4 regions of the Pseudarthrobacter sp. YAF2 genome follow, and region 2 is predicted to be linked to each of the others. Evidence: riboswitches for the same ligand, from Rfam matches in the RefSeq annotation. Region 2 holds a riboswitch; each other region holds the start of a gene.
What was found. A riboswitch is a leader RNA that binds a small molecule or an ion and turns the genes downstream of it on or off. The one in region 2 is predicted to bind S-adenosylmethionine.
Positions count from the first base shown of each region.

Region 1: it holds a riboswitch for S-adenosylmethionine, as region 2 does, so the genes downstream of both, AB4Y79_RS13675 (DUF1737 domain-containing protein) here and metX (homoserine O-acetyltransferase MetX) in region 2, are expected to answer to the same signal.
Region 3: it holds a riboswitch for S-adenosylmethionine, as region 2 does, so the genes downstream of both, AB4Y79_RS16440 (cobalamin-independent methionine synthase II family protein) here and metX (homoserine O-acetyltransferase MetX) in region 2, are expected to answer to the same signal.
Region 4: it holds a riboswitch for S-adenosylmethionine, as region 2 does, so the genes downstream of both, AB4Y79_RS15745 (aminotransferase class V-fold PLP-dependent enzyme) here and metX (homoserine O-acetyltransferase MetX) in region 2, are expected to answer to the same signal.

Region 1 covers NZ_JBFRDA010000012.1:100,980-106,146, reverse strand. Annotated here, with positions in the region: gene opgC (OpgC domain-containing protein) at 1-753, opposite strand, end outside; SAM riboswitch class IV at 931-1,045, shown strand; gene AB4Y79_RS13675 (DUF1737 domain-containing protein) at 1,059-1,322, shown strand; gene AB4Y79_RS13670 (rhodanese-like domain-containing protein) at 1,319-1,729, shown strand; gene AB4Y79_RS13665 (O-succinylhomoserine sulfhydrylase) at 1,730-2,938, shown strand; gene AB4Y79_RS13660 (glutamate--cysteine ligase 2) at 3,066-4,292, opposite strand; gene AB4Y79_RS13655 (UDP-N-acetylglucosamine 1-carboxyvinyltransferase) at 4,360-5,167, opposite strand, start outside.
Region 2 covers NZ_JBFRDA010000010.1:2,338-7,504, reverse strand. Annotated here, with positions in the region: gene AB4Y79_RS11760 (alpha/beta hydrolase) at 1-100, opposite strand, end outside; gene AB4Y79_RS11755 (SGNH/GDSL hydrolase family protein) at 178-1,047, shown strand; gene AB4Y79_RS11750 (hypothetical protein) at 1,097-1,654, shown strand; gene AB4Y79_RS11745 (alcohol dehydrogenase catalytic domain-containing protein) at 1,675-2,820, opposite strand; gene metX (homoserine O-acetyltransferase MetX) at 2,943-4,058, opposite strand; SAM riboswitch class IV at 4,071-4,186, opposite strand; gene AB4Y79_RS11735 (bifunctional o-acetylhomoserine/o-acetylserine sulfhydrylase) at 4,286-5,167, opposite strand, start outside.
Region 3 covers NZ_JBFRDA010000015.1:108,945-114,111, reverse strand. Annotated here, with positions in the region: gene AB4Y79_RS16445 (adenylosuccinate synthase) at 1-1,024, opposite strand, end outside; SAM riboswitch class I at 1,295-1,399, shown strand; gene AB4Y79_RS16440 (cobalamin-independent methionine synthase II family protein) at 1,413-2,621, shown strand; gene AB4Y79_RS16435 (uracil-DNA glycosylase) at 2,833-3,465, shown strand; gene AB4Y79_RS16430 (DUF3151 domain-containing protein) at 3,553-3,975, opposite strand; gene fbaA (class II fructose-bisphosphate aldolase) at 3,976-4,995, opposite strand; gene AB4Y79_RS16420 (TrmH family RNA methyltransferase) at 5,118-5,167, opposite strand, start outside.
Region 4 covers NZ_JBFRDA010000014.1:203,546-208,712, reverse strand. Annotated here, with positions in the region: gene AB4Y79_RS15765 (S1C family serine protease) at 1-520, shown strand, start outside; gene AB4Y79_RS15760 (hypothetical protein) at 562-939, opposite strand; gene AB4Y79_RS15755 (metal-dependent transcriptional regulator) at 1,020-1,724, opposite strand; gene AB4Y79_RS15750 (class I SAM-dependent methyltransferase) at 1,744-2,502, opposite strand; gene AB4Y79_RS15745 (aminotransferase class V-fold PLP-dependent enzyme) at 2,600-4,018, opposite strand; SAM riboswitch class IV at 4,056-4,169, opposite strand; gene hisN (histidinol-phosphatase) at 4,311-5,135, opposite strand.

The sequences.
Region 1 (5,167 bases), on a different contig from region 2:
GTCATGGTAGGCAGTCAGGCCCACCCAGTCCACGGCGTCGTCGCCCGGATAGTACGGAGCGTAGGCCGCATCGGAGCCGTTCCAGGCGCCGTCGCCGTTGGTGTCCAGGAGTGCGAAGCCGTCACTTCCCGGCTGCGGCGCGTTCCGGCTCTGGTCAAAGGGGTAGTCCTTGCCCAGGTACGGCGCCCAGACCATGGCGGCCCGGCCGCCGTCGTCCTTCCTGATGGCAGCCGCGACGGCCTTGAAGGCCTCCCGGTAGGCGGCCGGCTGCTGGCCCCAGGCCACCCAGCTCGAGTTCATGTCCGGGGCGAACCGGATCAACAGCTGGCCTTTGAACCCGGAGGCCAGGTCGCGAACCTTTCCGGCAAAGGCTTCTGCTTCGGTGGCGCCGATCTGGTCCAGCGCCACCGACGGCTTCACGGTGAGCATGGCGTGGGCGCCCTTGGCACCGGCCTGCTGGAGGAAACCCTCTATGTTGTTCCGGTCCGAGTCGCGGAACGGAAAGGCGATGTCGTGGCCGAAGACGGCCGGGCTCGCCCCCAGCCGGCCTGAGAATCCCGCGGCAGTATCCTCGCCCCACTCAAGGACGGCACCCAGCCAGGGCTTGCCCTGGTCCGGTGTCGCGGCGGCCGCATGCGCCGCACCTGCAGCTCCCACGAGGGCCAGGAGCGCGAAGACGGCGGCCAGGAAGGCTCCGACGGAACGCTGACGGGCACGACGGCCGGCCCGGTGGTGCGATGTTGCTGCTCGCATGCTGGCAAGACCCCCCGGTACTCCCACTGTGACGGCAGGGCGGCGCCCCGGTAGAAACCTTATCGGTCCGGCGGGGTTGCCGTGTTCCCATGACGCGCAGCGGCTGCAAGCTCTCAATTACGGAACATGACGACGACGGCCGTGCGGCTTGGCGCGGCAGGTGTTACGTTTTTGGGGAGTAATGAGTACCGGTGTTAAGCCCTGACTGGCCGGTCGGCAACCCTCCTCTCGCGGCGGGGTGCCTCAGGTGAATACTCGGCATATCGACCGATTCGAGCTGCAAGCGTGAAAGAAGGAGATCCGTCGTGTCTGACGCACCCGCCCCTGACGAAAAATTGTCCTACCGCCTGATTACGGGCCCGGACGACCGCTCCTTCTGTGAGCGGATCTCGGCTGCACTCGCGGACGGCTACGTCCTGCACGGCAGCCCGGCGGCCACCTTCAACGGCAGCAGCGTCATCGTGGCCCAGGCAGTTGTCCTCCCGGCCGCGATCGCGTCGGCAGACGCCGCAGTGGCCACGGCGGTTGATGACCTGGAAGGCGAGTTCGACGGCGAGGGCCACGCATGAGCTACGCAGGAGACCTGACGCCGCAGGAAGCATGGGCCAAGCTGGAGCAGGGCGCCATCCTGGTGGATGTCCGCACCGAGGGCGAATGGGCCCACATCGGCATTCCGGACACCAAGGCAACGGACAACGATCCCCTGTTCATCCAGTGGACCTTCCCCGGCGGCATCCCCAACCCGGATTTCGTGAAGGATCTGACGGAGCAGGCGCCCGAAGACCCCGGCGCGGAACTGGTGTTCCTCTGCCGCTCAGGACAGCGCTCCATCGCCGCAGCCATCGCCGCCACCCAGGCCGGCTTCACCTCCTACAACGTCCTGGAAGGCTTCGAAGGCGAGCCTGACCGCTACGGCGAACGGACCGTCAACGGCTGGAAGAACCGCGGCCTGCCCACCAACCTCGGAAAGAACTAAGTGACTTTCAATCAAGATGCCCCCGGCTGGAACCCCGATACCCAGGCGGTCCGCGGCGGGCTGGACCGCACCAACTTCCAGGAAACCTCCGAGGCCATTTTCCTGAACTCAGGGTTCGTGTACGAATCCGCAGCGGCGGCCGAACGCGCCTTCACCGGCGAGGACGAACGCTTTGTGTACTCGCGGTACGGCAACCCGTCCGTGGCCACGTTCCAGGAACGGCTCCGGCTGCTGGAAGGCACCGAGGCGTGCTTCGCGACGGCGTCGGGCATGTCCGCGGTGTTCACCGCCCTGGGCGCGTTGCTCGCCGCCGGCGACCGCGTGGTGGCCGCCCGCTCGCTGTTCGGTTCGTGCTTTGTGATCCTGAACGAGATCCTTCCCCGGTGGGGCGTGGAAACGGTCTTCGTCGACGGCCCGGACCTGGACCAGTGGCGCGAGGCCCTGTCCAAGCCCACCACCGCCGTCTTCTTTGAATCCCCGTCCAACCCGATGCAGGAAATCGTGGACATCGCCGCGGTGAGTGAACTCGCCCATGCCGCCGGCGCCAAGGTGGTTGCGGACAACGTCTTCGCCACTCCCCTGCTGCAGCGCTGCGGGGACCTCGGCGCTGACGTGATCGTGTACTCCGGCACCAAGCACATCGACGGGCAGGGCCGGGTCCTGGGCGGTGCCATCCTGGGCACCAAGGAATTCATCGACGGCCCGGTGAAGCAGCTGATGCGCCACACCGGTCCGGCGCTTTCGGCGTTCAACGCCTGGGTCCTGACCAAGGGCCTGGAAACCATGAGCCTGCGCGTCCGGCACTCCTCGGCCACCGCGCTGCGGCTCGCCGAATGGCTCGAAGAGCAGCCTGCCGTGAGTTGGGTGAAGTACCCGCTGCTGAAGTCGCACCCGCAGTATGAGCTGGCGGCGAAGCAGATGAGTGCCGGCGGCACCGTCCTCACCCTTGAGCTGGCTTCTTCCGGCGCGCGCTCCGGCAAGGAGGCCGCCTTCGCGCTGCTGGACGGCCTGCGGATCATCGACATCTCCAACAACCTCGGCGATTCCAAGTCCCTGATCACCCACCCCGCCACCACCACGCACCGCGCCATGGGGCCGGAGGGGCGGGCCGCCATTGGCCTCAGCGATGGCGTGGTCCGGCTGTCGGTGGGGCTCGAGGACGCGGATGACCTCATTCGCGACCTGGAACAGGCGCTCAAGCAGATCTAGCCGCGACGCAGGTTCTCAGCTGCGACACACCTGCGCGTTTGCGCTGCGCATGTTCCCTCGCGCGCACCATATTTCCGGTGCGGGAATGACCCTGCGGGTCGAGGGCGAATGTGGGTGTCGAAGACTGTCAGGCCTGGCGGACCCGCAGGAGTTCCGGGGTGTCCTCCACGTCTGAAAGATCCAGCGCGCCGCGCATGGTGACGTCCACGGCGTGCCGGACCACGGCGCCGAACCCCATGTCCTCGGGAGGTGGTCCGGCCAGCGCCCGGTCGCGGGCCCGGCGCTGCTCGGCGGCCCCGGTGCCGCGGGCGATGATGTGCTCCACGCCCTGCCGGGCCAAGGCCAGTTCGCCCTGTTCGTGCAGGACGGGCGCCAGGTAGTCCACCAGGGAACGGGCGACGTCGGCGGCCGGGGCCGGGCGGAAATTCCCAAAGTCCAGGAGTTCCCCGCTAAGTCCTGAGCTGCTGGCCTGCCACGACGCCATCCGCAACAGGACAGTGGGCACGGGGGCCGGATCCACGCCCTCGGACCATTCCCTGCTGGCTGATTCCACCAGCGCACGGACCAGCACGGCGATCAGGGCTGCGTCCTCGGCCCGGAGGCAGACGTCGGCCACGCGCACCTCCACGGTCGGGTGGTTGCGGGAAAGCCGCGCGTCGAAGTACAGCATCCCCTCGTCGAGCATGACGCCGGTTTCCAGCAGCCGGGTGACCACCCTCCGGTACGCGGGGTATGTTCCGTAGATGGCGGCCGGGCCGGCGGTCGGCCACCGGTTCCATGCTTGGGTGCGGTAGCTTTCGAATCCGGTGGGAACGCCGTTCCAGAACGGCGAATTGGCGCTCAACGCCGTCAGCACGGCCAGCTTGTCGCGGATCCGGTCCAGGACCGCGACGCCTTCTTCCGGTGATTCGATATAGGTGTGGACGTGGAAACCGCAGGTCAGCTGCTCCTGCGCCGTAAGGCCAAAGCGTTCCAGCATCCTGGCATAGCGCGGGTCCGGCGTCGTATGGCTGGTGGATGCCAGGGGTGAGGTGGCAAGGGCAGCGACCCTGGCACCATGTTTGGCGGCCGCGTGGTTGGCCATTGCCCGGCCGGCCCGGATCTGTTCGAGCAGGCCCGCGGATTCCAGGCAGGGCCGGGTCTGCGTCTCGATTTGCTCAAGCTTCAGCTCGGCACTCAAGCCCATCTCGTCGTCGTGGTCCCCCTGCTTCCCGGAATGGCGGACGTCCGGTTCCACGGGACGATCGTCCGCCGCGACACGGTGTCCGGCGAGCAGGGCGTCAGCCAGGGCAAGCGGCTCTCCGGACTCCGGATCCACAATCAGGAGTTCTTCCTCCACGCCGAAAGTACGCATACGAACATTCTGCGTCAGGGGCCGGAAATTCCGGGAGCCGCCACTGATCATGACGAACCGTGAACGCCTAGTCCTGGAAGTACTCCACTTTGGCGCCGATGGTGTTCAGGCGCTCCGCCAGGTCCTCATAGCCACGCTCAATCACGTAGATGTTGCGCAGCTCGGAGACGCCCCGCGCGGCGAGCATGGCCAGCAGCAGGCAGGCAGCGGGCCGGAGCGCCGGCGGGCAGCCCACCTCTGCAGCACGCCACTTGGTGGGTCCATTGACGTAGATCCGGTGCGGGTCCAACAACTGCACCTGCGCGCCGAGCCGGTTGAGCTCTGTCAGGTAGATCGCCCGGTTCTCGTACACCCAGTCGTGGATCATGGTTTGCCCGTGCGCGTTCGCGGCGATGACGGCGAAGAACGGCAGGTTGTCGATGTTCAGCCCGGGGAACGGCATCGGGTGGATCTTGTCCTCGGGGGCGCGCAACTCCGAGGGCTTGGTGGTCACGTCCACCAGCCGCGTGCGGCCGTTCCGGGCCATGTACTCACCGGAGACTTCGAGCTTCTGTCCCATTTGGCCCAGGGTGGCCAGCTCGATTTCCATGAACTCGATGGGTACCCGACGGACCGTGACCTCGGAGTTGGTGACGATGCCGGCCGTGATCAGGCTCATCGCCTCGATGGGGTCCTCGGACGGGAAATACTCAATCTCGGCGTCGATCGCGGCCCGGCCGGTGATTCGAAGCGTGGTGGTTCCCACGCCCTCGATGGTGACGCCGAGCATCTGCAGGTAGAAGCAGAGATCCTGCACCATGTAGTTGGGGCTGGCATTGCGGATCACGGTTGTTCCCGGCCGGTGCGCGGCCGCCATGATCGCATTCTCGGTGACG
Region 2 (5,167 bases):
CGTAGCCGTGCAGCAGCACCAGCAGCGGCTTGCCGGCACGCTGGTCTTCGGGATGGGACCACAGGACAACGGGAGCGGGAAATACTTCGGCGTCAGTCATGGTTTCCATTCTTACAGTTACCGGAAAGTAACAACCTACGTTGGCGTAGCCAGTGAAGCGGAAGGCAGGATAGGACAGTGACTGACGCAAGTGCCATCCAGACCCCGTCCGCGCACCCCGGTTCCCACCCCTGGAACCGGTACGTGGCGATGGGCGATTCCTTTACCGAGGGCATCGGCGACCCCGAGCCCGCAAGCCCCGGCGGCCACCGCGGCTGGGCCGACAGGGTGGCCGAAGAACTGGGCCGCACCAAGCCGGACTTCGCCTACGCCAACCTGGCCGTCCGCGGCCGGCTCCTGCAGCAGATCGTGGACCAGCAACTGGCTCCGGCCCTGGCGCTGAAGCCGGACCTGGTCACCCTGTCCGCCGGCGGCAACGACCTGATCCGTCCGGGCGGGGACCCCGACGCACTGGCCGAGAAACTCGATTCCGTGGTCCAGATCCTGTCCATGGGCGGCGCCACCGTGGTCCTGTTCAACGGGCCGGACACCGGTTCCTCGGTCCTGGGCAGGATCCGGAGCAAGGTGGCCATCTACAACGAGAACCTGCGGACCGTCGCGGCCCGGCACGACGCCGTCATTGCTGACATGTGGTCCCTCCGGCAGCTGAGCGATCCACAAATGTGGGACCAGGACAGGCTGCATTTCTCACCCCTGGGCCACCACACCATCGCGGCCATGGTGCTGGACTCGCTGAACGTGGAGCACTCGCTGGAACCGCTCCAGCCCAAGGCGCTGCCGCCGCGGACCTGGCGCGAGGCAAGGACCGGGGACCTGGTGTGGGCGCGCGAATATTTCGTGCCCTGGGTACTGCGCCGGCTGCGGCACCAGTCCTCCGGTGACGGCATCACGGCAAAACGGCCGACGCCGGGTCCCGCCTTCGGCCCGGGCGTTCCGTTGGGATCCGGTGAAGGTCCGCTGGGAACCTCGGAGCCCAGCCGCCGGTAGCACCGCCCGGGGTTAGGCTGGAAGGACAACCTTCGAGAGGCGCGGCACCGTGAGCAGCTTGTTTTTGTGGATCATCATCCTGTCCTTCGTTGTCCCCATGGCCATGCGGATGTACCGGCGATCCATGGCGCGGCGGGACCGGGACCAAGGCTTGCCGGGGCCCGGGCAGTACGGGCCCGGCGGCTTCCCGGGGCCCGGGCAGTACCCGGGCCAGTTTCCCGGGTCCGCAGGGCCGCAGAGCAACCAGCCCCGCGACGGCTATACCCAGCAGGACTACTTGTCCGGCGGTTTCCGCCAGCCCCGGCCTGCCGATGATTCCCAGCCACTGCCCTACCAGTATGGGCAGCCGCCCATGCCGGACCCCCGGTACGGCGCTCCGCAGGAACCGCCCTTCCAGCAGTTCCCCGGCCAGCAGCAAGGCTTTGGCCAGCCGCAGGGTCCCGGCCAGCCGCCGGCCGGCCCGCCGTCGGGTCCGGCCACTCCCCCGCCGGGAGCGCCCCAGGGATTCCGTGCCCGGAAGCTCGCAGAACTGGACCAGCAGTACAGCAACGGCGAACTGTCCATGGAGGACTACATGAAGCGCCGCGGCGAGATCATGAACGGCTGAGAGCCGGGCTCCGCCCAGCCTCAGGCACGGAAGAGCCGCCTGACCACCTGCCCGGATGCCAGCGCATCCAGTCCCTCGTTGATTTCGGTCAGCGGCCGGGTGTCGGTATGCAGCAGTCCGACCGGAAGCCTGCCTTCGCGCCAGTAGCCAAGGTATTTCGGGATGTCGCGGCCGGGCACTGCGTCACCCATGTAGGAGCCCAGGAGTCGCTTGCCCGCCCCTGCGAACTGCAGCGCGGGAACCGTCAGTTCGGCGGACGGATGCGGCAGGCCCACCGAGACAACCGCACCGCCCCGCGTCACCAGTTCCAGGCACGTGGCGATCACGCCGGTCGAGCCGACCGCCTCAACGGCAACGTCCACACCGTCCCCGGCGGCCTCTTCAACCAGCCGGGCCGCGTCCGCGGGTGTTCCCACCGCTGTGGCGCCGGCATCCAGGGCCAACTGGTGCTTGCCCGGATTCGGATCGATGGCGATCACGCCGGCTGCCCCGGCGAGCCGGCCCGCCATGACTGCGGACAAGCCCACTGCTCCGAGGCCGAAGACTGCCACGGACTGTCCGGGATTGACGCCCGCGGTATTAAGCACAGCCCCCATTCCGGTGAGCACGGCGCAACCAAACATCGCCGCAACTGTGTCCGGGACGTCGTCGTCAATTACCACCACCGATTCCCGCGCAACCACCGCATAATCGGCAAAGGCCGAGACGCCCAGGTGATGGTTGATGCGCTCCCCCGCGGGCGTGCGCAGCAGGGCCGGCCCGTGCAGCAGGTCACCGGAACTGTTGGTCTCCGCTGCGCGGTGGCAGAGCGCGGGCCTTTCGGACCGACAGGCCCGGCAGTGGCCGCAGCTGGGCACGAAGACCAGCACAACGTGGTCTCCGACAGACACGTCCGCCACGCCGCCGCCCACGGATACCACCCGCCCCACGGCCTCGTGGCCCAGGGCCATCGGAAGCGGCCGGACCCGGGAGCCGTCCACCACGGACAGGTCCGAATGGCACAGGCTGGAGTACGTGATGGCAACCCCAAGCTCCCCGGCGCGCGGCTGCGGCTGGTCCAGTTCCTGCACCACCAGGGGCTTGGCGTCGGCGTAGCGGCGCTTCCCCGGTGCACTTCCGGGGGCGGGAACAGCGGGAACGGTGGAGTAAAGGACGGCGGCTTTCATGGCACGATCATGCCGTACTTCGCGTCCGGGGCGCCTGCACTGCGGCACCGCCGCGTCGGCAGCCCCGTGGTGGGTACCGAATGGTGGCGCCGCCGCCCGCAGCCGGGATGCGGCGAGCGCTGCTAGACCAGGAACGCGGTCCGGAGCTGGTGTCCCAGCTGCCCGATCTCGGTCAGGAAGCCATCGTGGCCTATTGGTGCCTGGATCATATGTACGTCGACCTCGCCGGGCAGCGCCTGCGCCAATTCGCGGGACTGGGACGGGAAATAGAGCCTGTCGGAGTCCACGGCGGCGACGAAGAACCGGGCGGTGGAGGATGCCAGCGTTTCGGCCAGTGGCCCCCGTCCCCGGCAGATGTCGTGGCTCATCAGCGCCTCGGTGAGGGCGATGTAGCTGTTTGCGTCGAAGCGTCGGACGAGCTTGCTGCCTTGGTGATCCAGGTAGCTTTCCACCTGGTAGCGGCCGCGGTTTGCCAGTAATCCGCCGCGCAGGGGCGACTCCGGCGCCTGGGGTTCCCGGCCGAACCGCCCTTCCAGTTCCGCGGCGGACCGGTATGTGATGTGGGCGATGCGCCGGGCCAGGGCCAGTCCGTCTTCCGGGCACGGGCCGCCGTAGTAGTCGCCGCCGTTGAAATTCGGGTCCTGGCGGATGGCCAGGGTCTGGGCCTGGGCGAAAGCGATCTGTTCGGCCGTGCTGGCAGCCCCGACGGAGATGACGGCGCAGCGCTGCACGCGGTCGGGGTAGGTCACGGCCCACTCAAGGGCGCGGGCGCCGCCCATGGAACCGCCAAGGACGGCGTACCAGCTCCCGATGCCCAGCTGATCCGCCAGCCGGGCCTCCGCAACAGTGCTGTCCCGCAGCGTGACCAGCGGGAACCGCGACCCCCACGGCGCTCCGTCCGGGGCTGGCGAGGACGGGCCCGTGGATCCGTAGCAACCGCCCACGATGTTGATGGACACCACGAAGAAACGGTCGGTATCCACGGGAGCGCCGGGACCGGCCAACTGTTCCCACCAGCCCTCTTCGTCCGTGTCGCCGCGAGTCACGTGGGTGCTGCCGGTCAGGGCATGCTCGATCAGGATGGCGTTGCTGCCGTCCGCATTCAGCGTGCCCCAGGTTTCGTAAGCCAAGGTGACATCCGGCAGGTAGCCGCCGCCCTCCAGCTCGAGTCCTCCAATGGAGGCGTAGCGGACAACTCCGTGTTCGGGAATGGTGGTTCGGGCGACGGTAACCGTCATGGCAAGACCTCTTCTACGCGCTTGCCTGCCGTCATTTGACCGGCAGGCCAGGTCTTCACCCGGGGCACCCCACCGCGGAAGGAGGGTTGCCGGCCAGCAAGCCGGGGCTGTCACTGGCACTCATGACCTGGTTCGAGTGTACGAAACACCCCCCACCCCAGGCCAAGAGTGTGACTGGTTGTGACTTCCCGGCGTTGCCGGCCGCCCGTGCCGCCGCGTGCTGCCAATCAGGCGTCAGCGGCGCCCTTGGCCGCGCGGAAACCGGCTTCAAGGTCAGCCAGGATGTCGTCGATGTGCTCCAGGCCGACCGACAACCTGACCAGCCCGGGATTGACCCCGGCCACCACCTGCTGCTCGGGCGAGAGCTGGCTGTGGGTGGTCGACGCCGGGTGGATGACAAGGGAGCGCACGTCACCGATGTTGGCCACGTGGGAGTGCAGTTCAAGGGCGTCGACGAAGCGCTTGCCCGCCTCCGCGCCACCGGCCAGGTTGAAGGCGACGACGGCGCCGGTCCCCTTGGGGCCGTACGTGCGGCCACGCTCATACCAGGGGCTGGACGGAAGCCCCGCGTAGGCGACCGATTCGACGTCGTCCCTTGCCTCCAGCCAACGCGCCACTTCCGTGGCGTTGGAAACATGCCGTTCCACCCGCAGGCTCAACGTTTCCAGGCCTTGCGAAATCAGGAAGGCGTTGAACGGGGAGACCGCCGAGCCGAGGTCGCGCAGCAGCTGGACACGGGCTTTGAGGATGTAGGAAAGGTTGGCACCCAGTGCACCATTGGCGCCGAGGTCGCGGGCGTAGACCAGGCCGTTGTAGGTGGGGTCCGGGGTATTGAAGCCGGGGAACCGCTCGGGCTCTTTGCCGAAGTCGAACTTGCCGGAGTCGACAATGACGCCGGCGATGGCTGAGCCGTGGCCGCCCAGGTACTTGGTGGCGGAGTGGATCACGATGTCCGCACCCCATTCCAGCGGCCGGATCAGGTAGGGAGTGGAAAGGGTGTTGTCCACGATCAGGGGAACGCCTGCCTGGTGTGCCACCTCGGAAATGCCTTCGATATCCAGGACGTCCTGGCGCGGGTTGGAAACCACCTCGCCAAAGAACAGCTTGGT
Region 3 (5,167 bases), on a different contig from region 2:
CAGGGATCTGTTCGATGCCGGTGAGCACGTCCAGCTTGGTCACGAAGTAGTCCGTGAAGCCGTTCACGCGGGACGCGTGGCGGGCCAGGACGGCGTCGTACCAGCCGCAGCGGCGCGGGCGCCCGGTGTTGACGCCGAACTCACCGCCGGTTTTCTGCAGGTACATGCCCATCTCGTCGAAGAGTTCGGTGGGGAACGGGCCCGCACCCACGCGGGTGGTGTAGGCCTTGATGATGCCGATGGAGCGGGAGATTCGGGTGGGACCGATGCCGGAGCCCACTGATGCGCCGCCCGCGGTCGGGTTTGAGGAGGTCACGAACGGGTAGGTTCCGTGGTCGACGTCCAGGAACGTGGCCTGGCCGCCTTCCATCAGGACGACCTTGCCCTCATCCAGGGCGGTGTTCAGGACCAGCGTGCTGTCGATGACCAGCGGGCGGAGGCGGTCGGCAAAGGACAGGAAGTACTCAACGACCTCGTCCACCACAACACCGCGGCGGTTGTAGACCTTAACCAGGAGTTCGTTCTTCTGGCGGAGCGAGCCTTCCACTTTCTGGCGAAGGATGGACTCGTCGAAGACGTCCTGGACACGGATGCCCAGCCGGGCCACCTTGTCCATGTAGGCGGGGCCAATGCCGCGGCCGGTGGTTCCGATGGCGCGGCTGCCGAGGAAGCGTTCGGTCACTTTGTCCAGCACCTGGTGGTACGGGGCCACCAGGTGGGCGTTGGCGGATACGCGCAGCCGCGAGGTATCGGCGCCGCGGGCCTGGAGTCCGTCGATCTCCTGGAAAAGGGCTTCGAGGTTCACCACGCAGCCATTGCCGATGATGGGAACCGCGTTGGGGCTGAGAATGCCTGCCGGCAGCAGTTTGAGTTCGTACTTTTCACCGCCTACGACGACGGTGTGCCCGGCGTTGTTGCCGCCGTTGGGCTTGACGACGTAATCAACACGGCCGCCCAGAAGGTCGGTGGCCTTGCCTTTTCCTTCGTCGCCCCACTGGGCTCCTACGATCACAATTGCTGGCATGGGATCCTCCCCCATTCGTTCGGGCTGCCCGGGTCCGGCCGCGGGGAGCGGACCTGCGCAGCGCCGTTCATGAGAATGCCCCGAACAGACCGGCCTTCGCCAGACCGCAAGGCGGCGCAGCGACGCAAGAGTTCCGGGGCTCTTACCACCCAAGTTTAGCGGATCAGGCACTTTGTCCACTCGATGGGCCCGCCGCGGCCTCGCAATGGCGGTCCGCCACATTCTGAACCGCATTTGCCCCTGACCACGCTCCTGGATTTAAGTGGGAGTGGACCATCCGGAGCGGCTGAGAGACCTGGCTCAATGACGCCGCAGCAACCACGGTCCGGCAGGAAAGCTGCCGGCCGAAGGTGCTACTGCCAGGACCGATGGAAAGGAAGATTCCAGCATGCCCCTGAACACCGACCACATTCGCGCCACCCACGCCGGGTCCTTGCCCCGCACGCCTGAACTTATCGCGGCCAACACCGCCAAAGAATCCGACGGCATCACTCCAGCGTTCCTGGAGCTCCTGGAAAACTCCGTTGTGGACGTGGTCCAGCGCCAGAAGGACCTGGGAATCGACATCCCCAACGACGGCGAGTACGGGCACACGATGTCCAACTCCGTTGATTACGGGGCCTGGTGGAACTACTCCTTTGCCCGGCTCGGCGGCTTGGAGCCGACCAACGTGGACCGCTGGGCAGAAGCCGAAGTCCGGCGTTCCTCCCCCGGGAACGTTGTCCTGACGTCATTCCCCGACCGGCGGGACCGGCAGGCGTTCAACGAGGCGTACAACGACCCTTCCTCAGGGATCCTGGCGCACCGAAAGAGCGTGTCCCAGCCCAAGATCGCCGGGCCCCTGACCTACACCGGCCATGACCTGGTGGCCTCGGACATCAAGAACCTGAAGACCGGGCTCGCCGCGGCCGGTCTCACTGAGGGATTCGTGGCCTCACTCTCCCCCGGTTCCTGCGCCCGCGTAGCCAACGAGTACTACAAGAGCGATGAGGAACTTGTCTACGCCTGCGCCGATGCCATGCGCGAGGAATACAAGGCCATCATCGACGCCGGCCTGACGGTCCAGCTCGATGATCCGTCCCTGGCCGAAAGCTGGGACCAGATCAACCCGGAGCCGTCCCTGGAGGACTACCTGAAGTTCATCCAGCTGCGCGTGGAGGCCACCAACTGGGCGTTGCGGGACCTCCCGCAGGAACAGATCCGGCTCCACGTTTGCTGGGGCTCCTGGCACGGCCCACACACCACGGACATCCCGTTCGCTGACATCGTCGGCTCCGTACTTCAGGTCAATGCCGGCGCATACTCCTTCGAGGCCGCCAATGTCCGGCACGAACACGAATGGCGGGTATGGGAGGACACCAAGCTCCCTGAGGGCAAAGTGATCATCCCCGGCGTCGTCTCGCACGCCACCAATGTGGTGGAGCACCCGGACCTGGTGGCGGACCGCATTGTCCGTTTTGCCGCGCTGGTGGGCCGGGAAAACGTCAACGCATCGACCGACTGCGGCCTCGGCGGCCGGGTGCACCCGCAGATCGCGTACGCCAAACTGGAGGCGCTTGGCGAGGGTGCCCGCCGCGCCACGAAGCGACTCTGGTAGTTTTCCTCCCGTTCCGGACACGACCGCCGGTCCAATGCGCCACGAATGAGGTGCGCTGGACCGGCGTTTCGTTTCCCCGGGCTTGGTAAACTTACAGAGGCCGACCCGGAATCGGCCCACCCCAACTAACCACCGTTGATGAGCCGCGCCGGCGTGCGCCCATTTTCACCGGTGGACGCAACATCAATCCCCGCAGGAGAACCAGCCCTTCATGACCGCACTGGCCCCCGAAACATTCCACGAACAGCTCATGAGCCGCCGCTACGAAGACAGCGTTGCCGCTGTCAACGAGCTGTGTGATTCCCTGCAGGAAGTAAAGCCCGGAACCGTGGTGCCCTACGTGGACCCGATGCACGATGTTGAGGAATGCCGCATCATCAGCCTGTACTCCAACATTGGCGAGATGGACCCGTCCGGCTTCATCACGGCCGGTGACCAGGACGCCGCTACCCGCATGCTTGGCATCCAGTGGAAACTGGGCCTGCGCCCGGAATTCGTGATGCCCTGGAACGTGCACCCGTGGCACGTCCCAGGCGTTGCCAACGGCAAATTCACCCCGGACCAGGTGCAGGCAGGTTTGAAGCCGCTGCTGAAGTTCCTGGCCCTCGTCCCGCGCGCCTCGGTGATCGTGGCACACGGCACCGAGGCCAACCGCCTGGCAAACCTGCTGCTGAAGACCGAAGTCCCGCTGCTGTGGCGCCGCGGCCTGAAGACCTACAAGGTCCGTTCCCTGAGCGGACGCGCCTTCGCCGGTTCCCCGGTGCGCCAGGAGGAGTTCCTGGAGGATATGCGGACGGCCTACGCGGACGCCATGGCACGCACGGGCATCGCGAACGTGGCATAGCCAACAGCTTCAAACAGACGACGGCGGGTGGTCACCTTTCCACAGAAAGGTGACCACCCGCCGTCGGGCGTTTAAAGCCTGGGATCTTTAGGAGCCCTCGATGGCCGCTCTGGCTGCGGGATCGGAGTCGTTCAGGAACTTTTCGATCCGTTCCGGCTCGTCAGCTTCCCCGATAGCGGATGAGGCCCTGCCGAGGGAGTAGAGCGCCCGCAGGAACCCGCGGTTTGGCTCGTGCTCCCACGGGATGGGACCGACGCCGCGCCAGCCGTTGCGGCGCAGCGCGTCCAGCCCCCGGTGATAGCCCACCCGGGCGTAGGCGTAGGAGTCGATGATGCGGCCCTCTGTCCACGCCTCCTCAGCAAGGATCGCCCACAGCAGCGAAGACGTGGGGTGCTTTTCCACCAGGTCCAGGGCCTCTTGGCCGTTCTCCAGCTGCCCGTTCACCTCGGTTTCGGCAGGCAGGAGTGTGGGCTCCGGCCCCATCAGGTTCCTGCGGAACTCATCCGACATTTAGAACGTCTTTCCGGCCGAACCGAGCTGCTTGGTGGCTTCCACCACGCGGGCCGCCAGGCCGGCCTCGGCGGAGGCGCCCCAGACGCGGGGGTCGTAAGTCTTCTTGTTGCCGACTTCGCCGTCGACCTTCAGGACGCCGTCGTAGTTCTTGAACATGTGGTCCACCACCGGACGCGTGTAGGCGTACTGGGTGTCGGTGTCGATGTTCATCTTGATCACGCCGTAGGAGACGGCGTCGGCGATTTCCTGGTCCGAGGATCCGGAGCCGCCGTGGAAGACGAGGTCGAACGGGTTGTCCTTGCCGATCTTTGCGCCCACCTGGGCCTGGATGTCCTTGAGGATCTCCGGGCGCAGCTTGACGCCGCCGGGCTTGTACACGCCGTGGACGTTGCCGAAGGTCAGGGCAGTGATGTAGCGGCCGTTTTCGCCGGCGCCCAAAGCGTCGATGGTGGCCAGGGCGTCCTCGACCGTGGTGTAGAGCTTGTCATTGATGGCGTTTTCGACGCCGTCTTCCTCGCCGCCGACGGTGCCGATCTCCACCTCGAGGATCATCTTGGCGGCAGCTGTGCGCTGGAGCAGGTCGCGGGCGATGCGCAGGTTCTCCTGCAGGGTTTCGGCGGAGCCGTCCCACATGTGGGAGTTGAACAGCGGGTTGCGGCCGGCCTTGACCTCAGCTTCGGAAGCCTCGAGCAGCGGCAGGACGAAGCCGTCCAGCTTGTCCTTGGGGCAGTGGTCCGTGTGCAGGGCGATGTTGACGTTGTAGTTCTTGGCAACTTCGCGGGCGAAGGCTGCGAAACCCAGCGAGCCGGCAACCATATCCTTGGTGGAAGCACCCGACCAGTAGGCTGCGCCGCCGGTGGAAACCTGCACAATGCCGTCCGATTCGGCCTCGGCGAAGCCGCGGAGCGCCGCGTTGAGCGTCTGCGAGGACGTGACGTTCACGGCGGGGAAAGCGAATCCGCCCGCCTTTGCGCGGTCGATCATCTCTGAGTAGATCTCTGGGGTTGCAATGGGCATGCTGGCTCCTCTGCTGAGTTTCGTCTGTGGGTCGATGACCCTCAAGTAGACCGCTTACGGCTAGGCACCATCCTAGCCATTCCCGGGCTGGCCGGGTGTTTCGGGTCACGGGTCGGTAATACTCAGACGTGCTGGCCGAAGACGTGCCGGCGGACCCAGGCGTGCATGGCAA
Region 4 (5,167 bases), on a different contig from region 2:
GTCCGGGGGCAACAGGCGCGTCATCGAAGACGTCATCCAAACGGATGCAGCCTTGAACCCCGGCAATTCGGGTGGAGCGCTGGCAGACACTCACTCCAGAATCGTTGGCATTAATACGGCAGTGGCGGGAGCAGGGCTGGGGCTGGCCATCCCGATCAACGCCACCACCCGCCGGATCATCGCGGCGCTGCTGGCGGACGGAAGGGTGCGCCGTGCCTACCTGGGTTTGGTGAGCACGCCTATCCAGCTCACTCCCAGTGCCGTCATCCGCACCGGGCTGCGCGAGGGGCTCCGCGTCGTGGAGGTGCTGCCCGCTTCTCCGGCGGACAAGGCAGGGCTGGCGGCCGGGGACATCCTGTTGACGGCGGGAGGCCGTCCTGTCAGCAACGCCGAGAGCCTGCAGCGGCTCCTCTTCGTTGACGCCATCGGCCAACCGCTCGACGTCGCCGTGCTGCGTGACGGTGCCGAAGTGCACCTCACCGCCGTTCCGGAGGAAATGACGGGCAACGGAGTCCCGTAGGATCCGGAGGCGCGTCCCTTCCGGAAGCCTGTCCGGCAGCCCTACACTCCGCGGGCCGGCGCCTCGACGTCCGCGATGCCTGTGAAACGCGTCCCCACGCCGTCGTACTCGCCCCGGACCCAGCCCGGTTGGACCGGCGGTATTTCTTCCGGCGAATGGTGCTCGCACACCACATAGGTGAAGTCCGGCCACCACTTCTTGGGCCGTGCCGCCTCCTCGTAGCCGCAGACGGCGCACTCCAGATGGACCCACACCGGCCGCTTGCCTGTCCGGTTGGCACGTGACTGCACCAGCCACGGCGGAGGATTGTCCAGGATGCCGCGGAGCTCGGCCTCGGGCATCCACTTTGGCAGGCCATGGCGCTGTGCCATTTCAAGGGGTACGTCCAGTGCTATTGCGGCGTCACGTCTGCTGATCATCACAGTCCACCATACGGGAGCCGGCCAAATCGGGCCCATGGCAAAAGCGTGTCAGCCGGCCATCCCGGCAACGCCGCAGGTCAGGGCAGGCCCAGGATGCAGCCGGGGTGCGGGGCATCGCTGGAAACCCACAGCGCCGACGCGATTTCATCGGCGAGGTCGTACTCGCGCGAGTCGCCGATCCGCACCACCAGGGCGCCGCCGAAGGGCCGCCGTCCCAGCACTTCCACGCCGGCATCAAGCTCGATGTCCTGTGAGGCGAGGTACCGCAGCAGCTCAGGGTTGTCGTCACTGATCCGGGTGATCCTGCCGGTATGGCCCTCGTCCAGTTCCGCGAGGAGATGGGCGCGCGGCATCAGCACCTGGCCGTCCGCCGTGGGAATGGGATCGCCGTGCGGATCCCGGCTGGGGTCGCCGAGCTTGGCAGCGACGCGCTCTATGAACGTGTCCGATACCGCGTGTTCCAGTTGTTCAGCCTCATCGTGCACTTCGTCCCAGCTGTAGCCAAGGCGCTGCACAAGGTAGGTTTCGATCAGCCGGTGGCGCCGCACCATTGCCAGGGCAAGCCGCAGGCCGGAATCGGTCAGGGTCACCGCGCTGTACGGTTTGTGGTCCACCAGGCCCTGGTCCTTGAGCTTGCGGACCATCTCGGAAACCGAAGAATTGGCCACTCCGAGCCGCTGGGCCAGTTGGGAGGACGTGATGGGCTTGTCCTGCCATTCAGTGAATGAATAGATGACCTTGACGTAGTCCTCGATGGAGGAGGATGTCGGGCTGGTCTTCACGCGTCCAAGCCTACCGGCTTCATGCCTTCACGGCGCGCCACGCCAGGGTGAGGTAGGGAAGCTCGAGTTCCTGGTCCTGACCGTAGGCCAGATGTTCGTGCAGGTACCAGTCCAGGTTCGCCAGGACCTTGGCGCGGGTCGCCTCGCCGGCCCGGAGGTAGTAGCTTCGCGACTTGGTGAGTTCCATTAGGTCTGTGGTGGTTACCCGGTCCTGCCAGTGGGTTACCTGGCCTTCGAGCCCGGCGAATTCGGGTCCCACCACCGGCCTGTGACCCGGGCGGTAGACATCGCCGGCGTGCATGATCCTGGATAGCCTGTGCACCCACGGCACCGAGGTATCCAGTTGGTTCCAGATGAGGCCGAGTGTTCCGTGCGGACGCAGGACGCGGGCAAGTTCGGTGCTCGCGGCCAACGGGTCGCACCAGTGCCAGGCCTGGGCCACGGTGACGACGTCGAAGCGGGCGGCGGGCAGGCCCGTCGCCTCCGCGGTCCCGCTCACAGCCGTTGCAGCAGGGCAGTGCGCCGCCAGTTGGGTGAGCATGTCCGTGGAGGGGTCGACGGCGGTTACCTCCAGGCCCAGGTCCAGCAGCAAGGCAGTGAACTTTCCGGTACCGGCGCCGACGTCGAGGGCATCCCGGGCGTGGGCAGGAACCAGCCATCGGGCTGAGTCCGCGGGGTATCCAGGCCTGACGCGCTGGTAGTGCCTCCCGCCATCCTGGAAACTCTGGCCAAGTTCCCGCCGGCGACCACGATCAAGCTTGGGGCCACCCCGAATCACGCGTGGACTCCTTCGATTCCGCCTGTTGATGTCCCTCGAATTTACCGCACGCCCGGCCAGGGGCCGTGCACACGGACCAGGAACGGAAGGCTTTGGCTTAGTCGTCGATGCAGGGGGCGGCGCCGGCCGTGCCCGGTGTATTGGGTGCCCAGTGCGGGTAGGTGCGGGAATCGTTGGCGGGCACCCAGCGGCCTGCGTCCACCACGTAGTCCCAGCCCAGTCCGTTGCCGCGCAGCGCGCGGATGCCGGCCAGGAGGCGTTCGGCATCCTCCAGCCGGGATCCGAGGCCGAAGCTCGCCCGAAGGGATCCGTTCGGCAGGCCCAGGCGCTTCAGCAGCGGGTGGGCGCAGAAGCGTCCGTCACGCAGGCCCACGCCGTGCTCCGCCGCAAGGTAAGCGGCCACCAGCCCGGCGTCGTAACCCGCAACCGAGAAATTGACCACACCGATGGTGTCCGTTTCCGGATTGGTGTCCTTGAAGATCTGGTGGACCGTCACGCCGTCGATGCCCTGCAGGCCCTCCACCAGGAACGAACGGATGGCCGATTCGTGGGCATGCCACCGGGCCTGGTCCAGTTCGGCGATCACCTGGGTGGCGCGCGCCAGGGTGGCTGCGCCAAGCACGTTGGGTGAGCCGCCCTCGTGGCGGGCCGGGCCGGTGGCCCAGCTGACGCCGTCGAGCCTTGCTTCCTTGACGGCGCCGCCGCCGGCAAGGTGGGGGACACCGGCGTCCAGCCAGTCCGGACGTCCCACCAGGACGCCTGCGCCGAACGGTGCGTAAAGCTTATGGCCGGAGAACGCAAGGTAATCGACGTCGTCCGTGCTGATGTCCACCCGCCGGTGCGGGGCGAGCTGGGCGGCGTCCACCACAATCCGTGCGCCGTGCTGGTGCGCCAGTGCGGCCAATGCCCGGATGGGGAGGATCTCGCCGGTGACGTTGGCGGCGCCGGTGACGGCCAGCAGGCTGACCCCGCCCTGCTCCAGTTCAGCGCGGACGGCCTCCAGCGTTCCGCTGATGGTGTCGGCGGCGACGATGCTGCGGTGCGGGACGCCCTGCCACGGCAGGAGGTTGGCGTGGTGTTCGATGTCCAGGTACAGGACATCTCCGGCGGGGTGGCCGCCGGCCAACGGCAGGCAGCCGGCCAGCAGGTTCAGCGAATCGGTGGTGTTGCGGGTGAAGATGACCGAATCGTCGGGGCGGCCGCCCACGAAGTCGCGGACAATGCTGCGGGCGTTTTCATACACCGAGGTGCTGATCTGGGATGCATACCCTGCGCCGCGGTGGACACTCGCGTAGTAGGGAAGGATCTCGTTCAGGTATGCGGACACCACGGACAGTGCCGGGGCGGATGCGCCGTAGTCGAGGTTTGCGTAGCGGACGTGGCCGCCGGAAATCAGGGGCGCCTGGATCTCGGCGCCGGTCACCGCGGCGAGGGGCCGGCCGGCGATGGCCTGGCGCGGATCCGGCGCGGCTAAGTTGTCGATGGCGGACTGGGGGGAGACGGTGGCAGTTGTCACAGAGACCTCACTTGGATACAGGACTCCGGCATGCTGGAATCCGCGCTTGCCGTATCCGCTCCGGACCGGCCTGGTCGTCACCCGGGGCACCCCACCGCGAATGGAGGGTTGCCGGCCAGCAAACCGGGGTTTTGCGCTGGCACTCGTGACCTGGATAAAAGCGTAGAACATGGGGTGGCCAGGACTAAAGCCGCGGCAATTGTTAAGGCCTTTGTTACGTCCTGCCGAAGAAACGGCCGCGGACGCCCCCAAAAGGAGGCGTCCGGCGTCGTATTATTCGATTCTTCCGCGGTCAGGGAGCCTGCTGCAGGAGGTCGTCGAGTTCCGGGTTCAGTCGGTGCAGCACCTCTGAGTGCAGGATCGAGTTCGTGGCCAGGGCATTGCCGCCGAACGGGCCGTCCTCGCCTTCGAGGGAGGTGAAGCGGCCGCCGGCCTCCACCACGATCGGCACCAGGGCAGCCATGTCGTACAAGTTCAGTTCGGGTTCGCAGGCGATGTCCACCGAGCCTTCGGCCACCATGCAGTAGGACCAGAAGTCCCCGTACGCCCGGGTCCGCCAGACGTCCTCCGTCAGGCCCAGGAACTCGTCAAGGTTTCCGCGTTCCTTCCAGCCGCCCAGGCTGGAGTAGGAGAGGGAGGCGTCGGACAGGTTGGAGACGTTGGAGACCCGGAGCCGGGTGGCGGCGGCCAGGGACCTGCCCATGTAGGCGCCCATGCCTTTGGCCGCCCACCAGCGCTTGCCCAGTGCCGGTGCGCTGACGACGCCCACCACGGGCTCGCCCTCGTCCACCAGGGCGATCAGCGTGGCCCACACCGGGACGCCGCGGACGAAGTTCTTGGTCCCGTCGATGGGATCAATGATCCAGCGCCGCGAGCCGTGGCCGGTGCTGCCGAATTCCTCGCCCAGGACTGCATCGCGGGGCCGGGAGCGGGAGAGCTGGCCGCGGATGGCCTCCTCGGCCGCCTTGTCGGCGTCGGTGACCGGCGTCAGGTCCGGCTTGGTCTCGACGTGGAGGTCCAGGGCCTTGAAGCGGCTCATTGTCTGGTCATCCACGGAGTCGGCCAGGACATGGGCCAGGCGCAGGTCATCGTTGTAACTCGAAGCGGGTTGGATCATGGTTCCAAACTACCGTCTGCGGGCGTTTCTGC